DNA from 3 places in the Methylobacterium sp. WCS2018Hpa-22 genome. Region 1 is predicted to be linked to each of the others. Evidence: predicted binding sites of a transcription regulator. Region 1 holds the regulator's gene; each other region holds the start of a gene.
The links. The regulator PhoB, encoded in region 1, activates phosphate uptake and scavenging genes when phosphate is short. The targets are predictions, from matches to a motif close to TGTCATNNANCTGTCAT.

Region 1 (5,070 bases):
ATCATCGCACGCCTGCTCGTCCGGCGCGTGAAGGTCGCCTGACCCCGGGAGCCCGAATCATGGACGCCGTCACCACTCTCCCCACAACCGCGGCCCCGGCGCGTGTCAGCCGGGTCCGGTCGAGCCGCCGGGTCGCCGACAAGCTCCTCATCGTCGGCAGCACCGTCGCCACGCTGATCGGTATCGTCGTGCTGGGCTCGATCCTGCTCATGCTCATCGTGGAGGGCATGAAGGGCTTCTCGCCGCTGCTCTTCACAGAGCCGACGCCGGGCCCGGGCTCCGAAGGCGGCGGCATCGCCAACGCCATCCTCGGCAGCCTGGTCCTCACTCTCATCGGCATCGTCATCGCGACGCCGGTGGGTGTCATGGCCGGGACCTATCTCGCCGAGTACGGCCGCAACTCGAAGCTCGCCGACGTGATTCGCTTCCTCAACGACATCCTGCTCTCGGCCCCCTCGATCCTCATCGGCCTGTTCGTCTACACGCTGATGGTGCGGCCGATGGGGACCTATTCGGGCTGGGCCGGCGGCGTGGCTCTCGCCATCATCGCCACCCCGGTGATCGTGCGCACCACCGAGGACATGCTGCGCCTCGTGCCCTCGACCCTGCGCGAGGCCGGCGCGGCCCTCGGTGCCCCGCCCTCCATCGTCATCAAGAGCATCACCTGGCGCGGCGCCAGCGCCGGCATCGTGACCGGCATCATCCTGGCGCTCGCCCGCATCGCCGGCGAGACCGCGCCGCTGCTCTTCACCGCGCTCAACAACAACAGCTGGTTCTCGCCCAACCTCATGGGCGGCATCCCCAACCTTCCGGTGATGATCTACCAGTTCGCACTCTCGCCCTACTCGAACTGGCAGCAGCTCGCCTGGGCCGGCGCCCTCCTCATCACCGCTACGATCCTCGCCCTGTCGATCGTGGCCCGCTTCGTCATCAAGAGCGAGCGGGCGCGCTGATCCCGCGCCCCCGTCCCACCCCGTTTTCGACAAGGACACGCATCCGATGAACGCCGCTCCCGCGATCACGCAGGCCCAGCTGACCGGTCGCCACCAGGCCGACGATCAGGCCCCCATCCGCATCGCTGTGAAGGACCTGAACTTCTATTACGGCTCGTTCCACGGCCTGAAGTCGGTAAACCTCAACTTCCACGACCGCCAGGTCACCGCCCTGATCGGCCCGTCGGGCTGCGGGAAGTCGACCCTGCTGCGGACCTTCAACCGCATCTACAGCCTCTATCCGGAGCAGCGCGCCGAGGGTGAGATCCTCCTCGACGGGCAGAACGTGCTCGATTCGAAGGTCGATCTGAACGAGCTGCGCTCGCGCATCGGCATGGTGTTCCAGAAGCCGACGCCCTTCCCGATGTCGATCTACGACAACGTCGCCTTCGGCCTGCGTCTCTACGAGAAGCTGCCCAAGGCCGATCTCGACGTGCGCGTCGAGGAATCCTTGCGCAAGGCCGCCCTCTGGGACGAGGTGAAGGACAAGCTCAAGCAATCCGGCATGGGTCTCTCCGGCGGTCAGCAGCAGCGTCTCTGCATCGCCCGCACCGTCGCCCAGCGTCCCGAGGTGATCCTGTTCGACGAGCCGACCTCGGCCCTCGACCCGATCTCCACGGGCCGCATCGAGGAGCTGATCGAGCAGCTGCGCTCGGAATTCACGATCGTCATCGTGACCCACAACATGCAGCAGGCCGCGCGCATCTCGCAGTTCACGGCGTTCATGTATCTTGGCGAGCTGGTCGAATTCGGCCCGACGACACGGATCTTCATGAACCCCGAGAAGCGCCAGACCCAGGACTACATCACCGGCCGCTTCGGCTGAGCCCGCCGGGGCCGCGTTCCGCGGCACCGGTCCCGATCCTATGCGATGCGGGCTGCCAGGGGCGGCCTCGGTCGAGGAGTGCGAGCATGCCCAACCACATCGTCAGTTCCTACGACACGGAACTGGAAAACCTGCGCCGCTCGATTTCCGAGATGGGCGGGATCGCCGAGAAGATGATGACCGATTCCGGCAATGCCCTGGTGCGCCGGGACGTACCCCTGGCCCAGGCTGTCATCGCCGCCGACAAGCGTCTGGACGCGATCCAGCACGAGGTCGAGGAGCGGGCGATCCTGCTCATCGCCAAGCGCCAGCCGCTGTCCATCGACCTGCGCGAGACGGTATCGGCGATCCGCGTCTCGAACGATCTCGAGCGGATCGGCGACCTGTCGAAGAACGTCGCCAAGCGCGTGGTCGCCATCGCCGATCAGATCCAGCCGCAGAAGATCGTCATCGGCGTCCAGCATATGGGCGATCTGGTGCAGGAGCAGCTGAAGGACGTCCTCGACGCCTATGGCAGCCAGGACGTGAAGGCCGCCCTCGACGTGTGGGAGCGCGACGATTCCATCGACGCCCTCTACAACTCGCTCTTCCGCGAGCTCCTGACCTACATGATGGAAGATCCGCGCAACATCTCGTTCTGCACGCATCTCCTGTTCTGCGCCAAGAACATCGAGCGGATCGGCGATCACACCACCAACATCGCCGAGACGATCCATTATCTCGTCACCGGCACGAACGAGCTCGCCGAGCGGGACCGCCCGAAGAACGACGCGTCGAACTACGCCACCGTGTCGATGCCCGCCAGCGCCTGATCGCTGCCCCTGCCGGCCGCTCCAGCACACGCTCGGCGCGGCCGTCGCGTCCATCCGGGACGGTCGCCATCACCCTGAAAACATCCGCATGAACACGCGCATCCTGATCGTCGAGGACGAGGAGGCCCTCACTCTCCTCCTCCGCTACAACCTGGAAGCGGAGGGCTTCGTCGTCGATTCCGCCGCGCGGGGCGACGAGGCCGATCTGCGTCTTCAGGAGCAGGTTCCCGATCTCGTCCTGCTCGATTGGATGATGCCCGGCCTGTCCGGCATCGAGCTGTGCCGCCGCATCCGCGCACGGCGGGAGACCGAGCGGCTGCCGGTGATCATGCTGACGGCGCGGGGCGAGGAGGGCGACCGCATCCGTGGCCTCGGCACCGGCGCCGACGATTACATCGTCAAGCCGTTCTCGGTGCCGGAGCTCCTCGCGCGGGTGCGTGCGCTCCTGCGCCGGGCCAAGCCGACCCATGTGTCGGACCTGCTGGTGGCCGGCAATATCGAACTCGACCGGGTCAGCCACCGCATCCGCCGGCAGGGCCGCGAGATCCATCTCGGGCCCACCGAGTTCAAGCTCCTCGAATTCCTGATGCAGAGCCCCGGCCGCGTGTTCTCGCGCGAGCAGCTGCTCGACGGGGTCTGGGGCCACGACGTCTATATCGACGAGCGCACGGTGGACGTCCATGTGGGCCGCCTGCGCAAGGCGATCAACCGCCCGCGCCAGAGCGACCCGATCCGCACCGTGCGCGGCTCCGGCTATTCCTTCGACGAGATGTTCTCCACGGACGAGTGAGGCCACGGCCGGCTTCGCGCCGCTCCGTCCGGAAAGAGCGTCCCCAACGTGACGATGGCGGGTCGCCTTGCCTCCGGGCGATCCTCGCGAACCGATGCCATTCCGGCCGCCACGAGATAGCGCGTTCGATCTCGGACGTCTGTCCGTTCCGGCATGTGCTCGCCCCGGGGGGCTCAGGCATTCACCCATCTGGCGGGCAGCATGAGTTCCCCTCCTTTTCCAGGGGACGGGTGGCGGTCGCGCCTGTCGAATCTTCCTGGATAGAGGGAACAGCCGTCGGGCAGATGTCTGAATCCGTCAGACCTGCTGGCGGAACTCCGACGTTTGGTGCCCGCTGCCGGGTCCGCTTTCGACCCGACGTCGACGGGCCCTGCGGCCGCCGCCATCCGCTGAGAGCGGACATTGATCATGGGCTGAAACGACCGCTCCAACATGCGGTTTATCCGCTTTCGATGTCGCTACGTCACCTTGTCAGGTGACGTCGGGCTTCAGCACCCGCGTGTCATACCAACCGAGACGACGGTCATCGGCGGATCGCAAGGTGAGTTGAGCGACCGGAGCCCCGACTTCACGATCGACCAAGCGAGACCGGCGATCGGTCGGCCCATAGAGATGAGCCTCCCCCCATTGTCGAAGCGCGACGATGACGAGGAAAAGGCCGCGCCCCTTCTCCGTCAGGACGTATTCCCGGTAGGCGGTCCCGTCCGAGGCGGGCGCCGTCTCCAGAATTCCCCGTTCGGTCAGGTCGCGAAGGCGGGTCGCCAACATACCCTTGGCGATGCCGAGACCAGTCTGGAACTCACTGAAGCGCCGCACACCGTCGAAAGCATCGCGGATGATGAGGAGCGACCACCAGTCGCCAATGACATCGAGCGCGCGCGCAACCGGGCACCCGGCGTTCCAGAGGCTGACGCGCTTTGCCACGAAGGTACGCTCCCGTTCCAAGCTGGTCTCAATTTAGAACTGGAATGGGCCGGTCACAAGTGGTCTCAAGATAAAACCAGATCGGATGTCATCGACAGGACCGCCATGACGCACGGAAGAGATGAGCGAACCTCTACCGAGCCGGAGGGGGCCTTGCCCAGGACGACGATCCTGATTTTCGCCGTCGCCGCCGGCTTGGGCGTCGCCAACATCTACTACGCCCAGCCCCTGCTCGATGCGATGGCGCAGGAGTTCGGCATCTCGCCTGCCGCGATCGGGCTCGTGGTGACCCTGACCCAGGTCGGCTACGGGCTGGGCTTGATCTTCATCGTGCCGCTCGGCGATCTCATCGACCGCCGTCGCCTCATCCTCGGCCAGGGGCTTCTGTCGGTGCTCGCGCTGGTGGCGGTGGCCACGGCCAAGTCCGGAGCGATCCTGTTCGCCGGCATGGCGGCGGTTGGGTTGCTCGCCGTCGTGGTTCAGGTTCTGGTCGCATTCGCCGCGACGCTCGCGACACCGACCGAACGAGGTCGGGTGGTCGGTACAGTCACGAGCGGCATCGTGATCGGCATCCTGGCGGCGCGCTTCGCGGCCGGGATACTGGCCGATATCGGTGGCTGGCGAGCGGTCTATCTGGTCTCCGCGATCCTGTCGCTCGCCCTCGTCGGCCTGCTCGTGCGCGTCCTGCCACGGCATCGGATCCCGGCCGGAACCGGCAGCTACGTC
Region 2 (5,070 bases), on a different contig from region 1:
CCGGAGTACCGCCTTGTGGCCCCCGAATGATTACGGCTCCGGGGAGCCGACCCGTCGTCGCGTTCAGCCTTCGACCACGTTCTGCGGTTTGCCCGCAACATAGGCCTCGACATTATCCACGAGCTGGTCAGCCAGGATCTGCATCGCTTCCTTGCTCGCCCAGGCCACGTGCGGCGTGACGATGAGGTTCGGCAGGTCGAGCTCGCACAGGATGTTGCCGTTCTTGGGCGGCTCGGTCATCACCACGTCGAATCCGGCGCCACCGATCGTTCCGGCCTTGAGCGCCTCGGCGAGAGCTTCCTCGTCGACGAGGCCGCCACGCGCCGTGTTGATCAGGATGGCGTGCTTCTTCATCTTGGCCAGCTGCTCGGCGCCGATCATGTTCCGGGTCTCCGGCGTCAGCGGCGCATGCAGGGTGATGACGTCGGATTCGGTCAGGATCGTCTCGAAATCCACGAGGCCTTCCTGCGGGAACACATCGTAGGCAATGACCTTCATGCCGAGCGCTTCCGCACGCTTGGCGATGGACTTGCCCAGAGCCCCGTAGCCGACGATGCCCAGCGTCGAGCCGGCGATGTCGTGGATAGGATAATCGAAGTAGCAGAACTGGGTGGACTTCGCCCAATCGCCCCGGCGCACTGAATTCGCATAGGGCACGATGGCGCGCCGCAGGGCGAACATCAGGCCGATCACGTGCTCGGGGACGGTGTTGAAAGCGTAATTACGGATGTTGACGACAGTGATGCCGAGTTCTTTGGCGGCCTTCTTGTCGACGACGTCGGTACCAGTGGCGGCGACAGCGATGAGCTTGAGATCGGGCAGCTGCTTCAACGTGTCGGCGCGCATCGGCACCTTGTTGATCAGTGCGATCTCGGCACCGTTCAGGCGCTCGACGATCTCTTCCGGCGTCCAGGTCGACTCGTATTCGGTATATTCATGCGGGAAATTGAATTCACGCACCTTGGCATCGAGGGATTCACGGTCGAGGAAGACGATTTTGTGCGCCATTGGAACCCTCAAGCGACGTTCCGCGCCAAGCGCGACGTTACGCGATACACACTTCTATAGACGATGCCCCGGGGCCGGCGAGAGGCCGGCCCCGGGAAATCACGGTGATCAGGACTTCGCGAGCGGGTTTTCGCGCAGGTAGCTGGAGGCGGCGGCGACGCCGGAGCCCGGCTGCACCTTCACGCCGTTGTCGAGCATGGCCATTTCCGCGCCCGCGATGGCGCCGAGGAGCGAGAGCTCGTTCAGGTCACCCACGTGGCCGATACGGAACACCTTGCCGGCCACCTGGCTCAGACCAGCGCCGAGGGCGAGGTTGTAGCGCACGAAGGCGTGCTTGATGATCGCGGCGGCATCGACGCCTTCGGGAACGAGGATCGCGGTCACCGTGTCGGAGTTCCACTTGGCTTCCTTGGCGCAGGTCTTGAGACCCCAGGCCGCCACGGCCTGACGGGTCGCCTCGGCGAGCACGGCATGGCGGTGGTAGACGTTCTCGAGACCTTCTTCCCGCAGGCAGGCGAGTGCCTCGCGCAGGCCGTAGAGAAGCGGCAAAGCGGGGGTGTAGGGGAAGTAGCCGGCGCCGTTCTGCTTCTGGTGGTCGGCCCAGTCGAAGTAGACATGCGCGAGGCGATCGTTCGGACCCGACGACGACTCGGCAGCCTTCAAAGCCTTCTGGCTGACGCAGATCACGCCGAGGCCGGCGGGGAGCATCAGGCCCTTCTGCGAGCCCGCGATGGCGCAATCGACCTTCCACTCGTCCGCGTAGAACGGCAGCGAGCCGATCGAGGACACGCCATCGACGAAGAGAAGCGCCGGGTGGCCGGCCGCGTCGATCGCCTTACGCACGGCACCGATGTCGCTGGTGACGCCGGTGGCGGTCTCGTTATGGACCGTCATGACGGCCTTGATCTCGTGGTTCGTGTCGGCGCGCAGCGCCTCCTCGATCCGCTGCGGGTTCGCACCCGTGCCCCACTCTTCTTCCTGAACGATCACGTTCAGGCCGAGGCGCTGGGCCATGTCGATCCAGAGGTGGCTGAACTGGCCGAAGCGCGAGGTCAGAACCTTGTCGCCACGGTGCAGCGTGTTCGTCAGCGCGGATTCCCAGATGCCGGTGCCGGACGCGGGGAACAGGAAGATGGTGCCTTCGGTGGAGCCGAAGACCGCCTTGGTCTCTTCGAACAGGGGCTTGGTCAGCGTCGGGAAGTCGACCGAACGGTGATCTTCCGAGGGGACGATCATCGCCCGCTGAACGCGGTCAGGAATGTTCGTCGGGCCCGGAACGAACAGATGATTCCGACCCGGTCGTCTCGTTGCCGCCATGTTGTGTCTCCGGTTCTTCTTTGGTTCGCGTGCACGCAGCGCACGACGCTGGGTTCGAATACGGTGGTCTAAGGTCGCGATCCGGCTTGGGTCGACGCCAGTGCGGTTCCTAAGCTTTGGATGAGGATACGACAACGTTGCCGAACGCCCGGCTCACGTTTTTCCGGCCGGATGCGATGGCATGGTCCGCGTCAATCGACGGGTGGCGTGAGGCCAGCCCCGAGGCATCTTCGATGCCCGCGAGATCCGGAATGCTCGACGCAACCGCCTTCGACTGAATCAAGCCTCTCTCCGTTGGCCGGGGCGCGCGGTATTCGCACACTCCCATGGCCGTGGACGTCGTTTCTCACCTCGTCGGCGGCCTTGATTTTGCCTCGTGCGGGCTCCGGACACACGCTTTCCAGCGCGATCCGGTGGGTCACCTTGGACCTGACTATGCCGAGGTTCGCGGTCGAAGGAAAATGCAAAAAACTTCGTCGCCACTCAAAAAATTTGTGGCGCAATGCAGCATCTCTGCGCCTTGCTTGAAAGGGGTCCGCTGCGAAGCGAGCAGAGGTCGCGTCATCAAACTGATACGGGAATCCGGTTTGGCTCAACGCACCGAAGCCATTCGGAGTGGGTCGTGGGCGAAGATACAGAGAAGACGATCCGCGTGAGGACGCTCTTCCTGTCCGATATGCATCTGGGCACGAAGGGCTGTCAGGCAGGGTTACTGCTGGAATTCCTGCGGGATTACGACGCCGATGAGATCTACCTCGTCGGCGATATTGTCGACGGCTGGCAGCTCAAATCGGGCTGGTTCTGGCCGCAGAGCCACAACGACGTGGTGCAGAAGCTGTTGCGCAAAGTGCGCAAGGGCTCGACGTTGATCTACATCCCCGGCAACCACGACGAATTCCTGAGAGATTATCTCGGCATGACGTTCGGTGGGATCGAGGTGGTGGACGACCGGATCCACGTCGCGGCAGACGGCAAGCGCTACCTCGTCATCCACGGCGACCAGTTCGACATGGTCGTTCGGCATGCCAAATGGATCGCCTTCCTGGGTGACGGGGCTTACACGTTCGCGCTCTTCATCAACACGCATCTGAATACGATCCGGCGCCGCCTCGGCCTCGCCTACTGGTCACTCTCGGCCTGGGCGAAGCTGAAGGTGAAGAACGCCGTCAATTTTATCGGAAAGTTCGAGGAGCTTTTGAGCGCCGAGGCGAAGCGCGTGGGCGCCGACGGCGTCATCTGCGGACATATCCACCATGCCGCTCACCGCCAGATCGCCGGGCTGACCTATCTGAACACCGGGGATTGGGTGGAATCCTGCACCGCCATCGTCGAGCATTACGATGGCACCATGGAGGTGCTGCATTACCCGAGCGTGCTGCGGGCACGCGCTGCCGCCGAAGAGGCGGAACGAGGCGCGGTCCTCTCGAATCCGGCAAGGGCGGTCGCGTGAGGCTGCTGATCGCCACCGATGCTTGGCACCCGCAGGTCAACGGTGTGGTCCGTTCGCTCGAGAACATGGCCAGCGCCGGCCGCGAGCTCGGGTTCGAGACGGTGTTCCTGACCCATCAGGATTTCGCTTCGGTGCCGCTTCCGGGATATCCCGAGATACGGCTTTCCTATGCCACGAAAGGTAAGGTCGCACGCCTCTGGGCCGATCTTGCGCCGACCCATGTGCATGTGGCGACCGAGGGGACCGTCGGTTACGCGACCCGCCGCTATTGCCTCTCGCATGGCCGCCCGTTCACCACGAGCTACCACACGCGCTTTCCCGAATATCTCGCCGCCCGCGCGCCCGTTCCGGAGAGTTGGAGCTACGCATGGCTGCGGCGTTTCCACGGCGCGGCGAGCGGTACGATGGTATCGACCCCATCCCTCGAGCGTGACCTCGCCTCCCGTGGGTTCGGTAACCTGATGCGCTGGACGCGGGGAGTCGATACCAACCTCTTTCGCCCCGCTGGGCCGGATGACGTCCTGCCGGATACCCTGGTCGGGTTGCCCGGACCGTTCTTTCTTTTCGTCGGCCGGCTGGCGGTGGAGAAGAACGTCGCGGCCTTCCTCGATCTCGACCTGCCGGGCACGAAGGTTGTGGTGGGAGACGGACCGGACAGGGCGCGTCTCGCCGGCCTGTATCCGCAGGCGTGCTTCCTCGGCACCCTCACCGGGGCGGCGCTCGCCCGGATCTATGCGGCGGCGGACGTCTTCGTGTTTCCGAGCCTGACCGACACGTTCGGCATCGTGCTGCTCGAAGCCCTGGCCTGTGGCGTACCGGTGGCGGCCTACCCGGTGACCGGACCACTCGACGTCATCGGTGGCACCGGCGCCGGAATTCTCGGGCCCGACCTGCGCGAGGCCGCGCTTGCCGCCCTGTCGATTCCTCGTGAACGCTGTCGCGCGGAAGCCCTGCGCTATACCTGGAGCGAGAGCGCGCGCCAGTTCTTCACCAACATCTCGTTGGCGCACGGCACCGGCCTTCCCGTCCCCCGGCGCCGATCGTTCCGGGCCGCACCGGCCGTGTGACCAGGCGACGAGGGATGGCTCCGTGATCCCGCTGGTAGAAGAGATCGGCCTCCCACACGTTTCTGCCCGTCCATCCCGTGACCGTCGGACGGGACGGGTGTAGGCAGACGGCCTGATGCCCAGACCGTTCACCGATTCCGTCGCCCGCACCCTCCCCGCTCTCATCGGTTGCGACGAGGTCGGGCGGGGCGCTCTATCCGGCCCCGTGGTCGTGGCGGCGGTGTGGTT
Region 3 (5,070 bases), on a different contig from region 1:
TACCTGTCCCGAAGCGCTCCCGGCGCTCACGGCAGATCGGGCAGGATCACCATGACAGCCGCTCCCATTCTTCTGACTCCCGGCCCGCTGACGACGTCGGAGCGCACCCGCGCGGCGATGATGACCGATTGGGGCTCCTGGGACGGCAGCTTCAACGCCCTGACGGCCAGCGTCTGCGAGCGCCTCGTCGCCATCGCCAACGGCACCGGCAGCCATGTCTGCGTGCCAATCCAGGGCAGCGGCACCTTCGCGGTCGAGGCGGCGATCGGCACCCTGGTGCCGCGCACCGGCAAGGTCCTGGTCCTCGTCAACGGCGCCTACGGCAAGCGCCTCGCCAAGATCTGCGAAGCTCTGGGCCGCGATCATAGCGTCTACGAGACCGCCGACGACGTGCCCACGACGCCCGAGGCCGTCGACGGTCTGCTCGCGGCCGATCCCACGATCAGCCATGTCGGGCTGATCCATTGCGAGACCAGCACCGGCATCCTCAACCCCCTGCCGGAGATCGCCGCAATGGTCGCCCGCCACGGGCGCGGCCTCATCGTCGATGCGATGAGCTCCTTCGGGGCGCTCCCCATCGACGCGGCCACGGTTCCGTTCGAGGCGTTGATCGCCGCCTCGGGCAAGTGCCTCGAAGGCGTGCCCGGCATGGGCTTCGTGATCGCGCGGGCGGATGCCCTGGCGCGAGCCGAGGGCAACTCGGCCTCATTGGCTCTGAACCTCAGCGACCAGCACGATTACATGCAGCGCACCGGGCAGTGGCGCTTCACCCCGCCGACCCACGTGGTCGCGGCGCTCCACGAGGCGCTGCTGCAATACGACGAGGAGGGCGGCCTGCCGGCCCGCCACGCCAAGTACGCGCGCAATTGCGAGGTGCTGATCCGCGGCATGGAGCGCCTCGGCCTCAAATCCTTCCTGGCGCCCGAGATCCAGGCGCCGATCATCGTGACCTTCCACGCCCCGCGCGACCCGAAGTACCGCTTCGCCGATTTCTACGCCGCCGTCCGCGCACGGGGCTTCATCCTCTATCCGGGCAAGCTCACGCAGCTGGAGACGTTTCGCGTGGGCTGCATCGGCCACGTCGAATCCGCCGACATGGAGCGCGCGGTCGAGGCCGTCGCGGCGGTGTTCACCGAACTGAGCATCACGACCGTCTGACCGCCCGTTCCTCGGCCTCCCGCGCGTTCCGCGGGTCACCCGGAAAGTCCCACCATGTCCTACACCCCCCCGAAGAAACTCCAGGCCGCGATCCTCGACTGGGCCGGGACCGTCGTCGATTTCGGCTCCTTCGCGCCGACCCAGATCTTCGTCGAGGCCTTCGCGGAATTCGGCGTCGCCGTCAGCCTGCCCGAGGCGCGCGGCCCGATGGGCATGGGCAAGTGGGACCATATCCGCACGCTCCTGAACCAGCCCGAGATCGCCGCGCGCTACGCGGCCGCCCACGGACATCCGTCCACCGACACCGACGTCACCGCGATCTACGAGCGCTTCATGCCGTTGCAGATCGAGAAGATCGCCGAACACTCGGCCGTGATCCCCGGCGCCCTCGACGCCATCGCCGACCTCAGGGCAGGGGGGCTCAAGATCGGCTCCTGCTCAGGTTACCCGGCGCGCGTCATGGAGCGCGTGGTCGCGCTCGCCGCCACCAACGGCTACGTCGCCGACCATGTGGTGGCCACGGACGAAGTTCCGAACGGGCGCCCCTTTCCGGCCCAGGCGCTGGCGAACGTCATCGCGCTCGGCATCGACGACGTCGCCGCCTGCGTGAAGGTGGACGACACGGTGCCGGGCATCCTCGAAGGCCGCAAAGCCGGCATGTGGACGGTGGCGCTCACCTGCTCGGGCAACGCGCTGGGGCTGACCTACGACGCGTTCCGCGCGCTGTCCGCCGATCGCCTCGCCTCCGAGCGGAGGCGGATCGCCACCCTGTTCGCGGAATCCAAGCCCCACTTCCTCATCGACACGATCGCCGACCTGCCGGGCGTCGTCGCCGATATCAACGGATTGCTGGCGGCCGGACGCATGCCACAGGCCTGCTAGAGCGGCACCCGACCACGTTGGGCCGGGTGCAGCTCTAGACCTCTATTTTGCCGCGCTCCTTTTCGCCGAACCGGCATCCGCTTCGGCGGAGAACACTCTAAGGGACACCGCGTCACGGCTGGAGACCGTTTCACGGGAGCAATCGAAAGGTTTCAACATCGACCCGCGGCCAAGCGCCGGGGGTCGATTTCGGCCGTCCGCAATCAACGTAAGTAATTCTGCGCCATGATCTTGAAATAGGCAGCATATGCAAAAAGCCTGGACTTGATTGCACGGGGTTTTGTCTTCTTCCTGTCATGCATCAGGATTTAAACGTCGGAACGACAAGACTCCGGAGCATTATCGATGAAAATCCTCGGCCTCCTCGCTCTGACCCTCGCCCTGACGTCGCCGACCCTGGCCATGGCCGCCGAGCGCACAAAGCTCACGATCTACACGGCCCTCGAGAACGATCAGCTCGTTCCCTTCAAAGCCGGGATCGAGCGGGCGGTGCCGGAGGTCGAGGTGGTCTGGGTGCGCGATTCGACGGGCGTCATCACCGCACGGTTCCTGGCCGAGAAGGATAATCCCCGCGCCGACATGGTGATGGGGCTGGCCGCCTCCAGCCTGCTGCTGTTCGAGAAGCAGGGCCTGCTCGCCACCTACGAGCCGAAGGGCGCCGATGCGCTGAAGCCCGCCTTCCGCGATTCCATCGGCCCCTACAGCTGGACCGGAACCGACGCCTCCATCGGCGTGGTCTGTTTCAATACGGCGGAAGCCGAGAAGGACGGGGTGAAGACCCCCGTGCGCTGGGCCGATCTCCTGGTGCCCGCACTCAAGGGCAAGGTGGTGATGCCGCATCCCGCCTCCTCGGGCACCGGTTACCTGCTGGTCGCCGGCTGGCTCCAGGGCATGGGCGAGGAGGCCGGCTGGGCCTACATGGACAAACTCCACGAGAACATCGCCGCCTACCTGCATTCGGGCTCGGCCCCCTGCGTCCAGGCCGCGCGCGGCGAGCGCACCGCCGGCCTGTCGCTGGACATGCGCGGCGCCTCGGAGAAGACGAAGGGCGCACCTCTGGCCGTCGTCGTCCCCGCCGACGGCACGGGCTGGGACGAAGAGGCCTACGCCATCGTCGGCACCACCAAGCACCTGGATCTGGCCCGCAAGGTCGCCGACTGGGGCACCACCAAGGCCGCCAACGAACTCTACGCGAAGAGCTACGCGGTGGTGGCCTATCCGGGCGTCGCCAACGTGCCGGCGAACTACCCTGCCAATGCCGAGGCCGCGATGATCAAGAACGATCTCGGCTGGATGGCCGACAACCGTGAGCGGGTGCTCGCCGAATGGTCGCGCCGCTACGAGGCGAAGGCTGCCAAGAAGTAGCCGCGACGACGCAAAGCGAGCCTGAACGACCACACGAAAGAGCAGGGGGCACCGCCATGACGCTGCGCGATGCGACGCCGTTCCTCAGGGTTTCGGGATTGTCGAAGCGTTACGGGGCCTTCACCGCCCTCGACGGGATCGACCTGGAAATCGGCCGGGGCGAGTTCGTCTGCTTCCTCGGTCCCTCCGGCTGCGGCAAGACCACCCTGCTGCGCCTGATCGCCGGGCTCGACCGTCAGGATTCGGGACGTATCGTGATCGGCGGCGTCGACGTCTCGACGGCGCCCCCGGCGGCGCGCGACTTCGGCATCGTGTTCCAATCCTACGCGCTGTTTCCGAACCTGACGGTGGCGGCCAACGTCGCCTACGGCCTCGTCAACGGGCGAATGCCGAAGGCGCAGGTCACCGCGCGGGTCGCCGAACTCCTGGCCCTGGTCGGGCTGCCCGAGCAGGGGCCTAAATATCCGGTCCAGCTTTCGGGGGGCCAGCAGCAGCGGGTGGCCCTCGCCCGGGCGCTGGCGACCTCGCCCTCCCTGCTCCTCCTCGACGAACCGCTCTCGGCCCTCGACGCCAAGGTCCGTACCCGGCTGCGCGACGAGATCCGCCAGCTTCAGAAGCGCCTCGGGATCACCACCATCATGGTCACGCACGACCAGGAGGAGGCGCTCGCCATGGCCGACCGGGTCGTGGTGATGAATCGCGGTGCGATCGAGCAGGTCGGCACCCCGGCGGAGATCTACCGTAACCCGGCCACCGCCTTCGTGGCCGACTTCATCGGCGCCATGACGTTCCTCGACGCCCGGGTGGGATCGGCCCGGCAGATCCGGGTCGGTGCCGTCGATCTCGTCTGCGAGGACGGGCGCGGCTTCGTCCCCGGCAGTCCCGTGCGCCTCGGCTTCCGCCCGGAGGAGATCCGGGTCGGCAACGTGCGTCCCACCGATGTCAACGCCTTCCAGGTGCGGGTGCGCAGCCTCGAATTCCTCGGAGCCTTCACCCGCGCCCGCCTGGAACCGAGCCTCGACCTGGGCGGCTCCCTGGTCGCCGACGTCTCGGCCAATCTCCACGGCGACCTCGCCCTGACGGAAGGCCAGTACCTCTACGTCTCCCTGCCGCCGGCGGCCCTGCGGGCCTTCCCCGTGGCCGCCCGCCCGTGAGCCGCGCCATGGCCGAGTCCGTCCTGGGGACATCTTCCCTCGTCGTCTCCCTGCCGGAGGCGGCCCTGTCCCTGCCGGAGGCGGCCCTGTCCCTGCCGAAGGCCTTGCCCGCCAAGCGCCGCACCGTGCCCGAAGCCGCCATCGGCACCGCCCTGATCGCGGTGCTGTGCCTGTTCCTTCTGCTCATCATCGCGCTGCCGCTGGGCACGCTGCTGATCAAGAGCCTGGAGGCGCCGGATGGCGGGATGGCGGGCCTGTCCAACTTCCGCACCTACTTCGCGACGCCGACCCTGGTCGATGCGCTGCTCAACAGCCTCACCGTGGCCGGCATCGTCGTGGCACTCGTGGTGCCCCTGGCCTTCGGCTACGCCTACGCGCTCACCCGCACGGCAATGCCGTTCAAGGCCCTATTCCTGGCCCTGGCCCTGCTGCCGCTGTTCGCGCCCTCGCTGCTCTCGGGGATCGCGCTCACCTACATCCTCGGCAACCAGGGCTTCCTACGCGGGCTCCT

Region 2: the regulator PhoB is predicted to act here: its motif matches at 2,885-2,901, upstream of RQI43_RS12510 (UDP-2,3-diacylglucosamine diphosphatase).
Region 3: the regulator PhoB is predicted to act here: its motif matches at 2,322-2,338, upstream of RQI43_RS05565 (putative 2-aminoethylphosphonate ABC transporter substrate-binding protein).

The regions. Positions count from the first base shown of each region.
Region 1 covers NZ_JAVTJA010000022.1:67,277-72,346, forward strand. The annotation lists gene pstC (phosphate ABC transporter permease subunit PstC) at 1-42, shown strand, start outside; gene pstA (phosphate ABC transporter permease PstA) at 60-953, shown strand; gene pstB (phosphate ABC transporter ATP-binding protein PstB) at 1,000-1,818, shown strand; gene phoU (phosphate signaling complex protein PhoU) at 1,905-2,630, shown strand; gene phoB (phosphate regulon transcriptional regulator PhoB) at 2,719-3,420, shown strand; gene RQI43_RS22410 (helix-turn-helix domain-containing protein) at 3,892-4,344, opposite strand; gene RQI43_RS22415 (MFS transporter) at 4,450-5,070, shown strand, end outside.
Region 2 covers NZ_JAVTJA010000008.1:105,329-110,398, forward strand. The annotation lists gene RQI43_RS12495 (D-2-hydroxyacid dehydrogenase) at 64-1,008, opposite strand; gene RQI43_RS12500 (aminotransferase class V-fold PLP-dependent enzyme) at 1,117-2,325, opposite strand; gene RQI43_RS12505 (hypothetical protein) at 2,435-2,608, opposite strand; gene RQI43_RS12510 (UDP-2,3-diacylglucosamine diphosphatase) at 2,948-3,775, shown strand; gene RQI43_RS12515 (glycosyltransferase family 1 protein) at 3,772-4,842, shown strand; gene RQI43_RS12520 (ribonuclease HII) at 4,958-5,070, shown strand, end outside.
Region 3 covers NZ_JAVTJA010000003.1:224,928-229,997, forward strand. The annotation lists gene RQI43_RS05555 (2-aminoethylphosphonate--pyruvate transaminase) at 52-1,158, shown strand; gene phnX (phosphonoacetaldehyde hydrolase) at 1,213-2,040, shown strand; gene RQI43_RS05565 (putative 2-aminoethylphosphonate ABC transporter substrate-binding protein) at 2,386-3,405, shown strand; gene RQI43_RS05570 (putative 2-aminoethylphosphonate ABC transporter ATP-binding protein) at 3,462-4,559, shown strand; gene RQI43_RS05575 (putative 2-aminoethylphosphonate ABC transporter permease subunit) at 4,568-5,070, shown strand, end outside.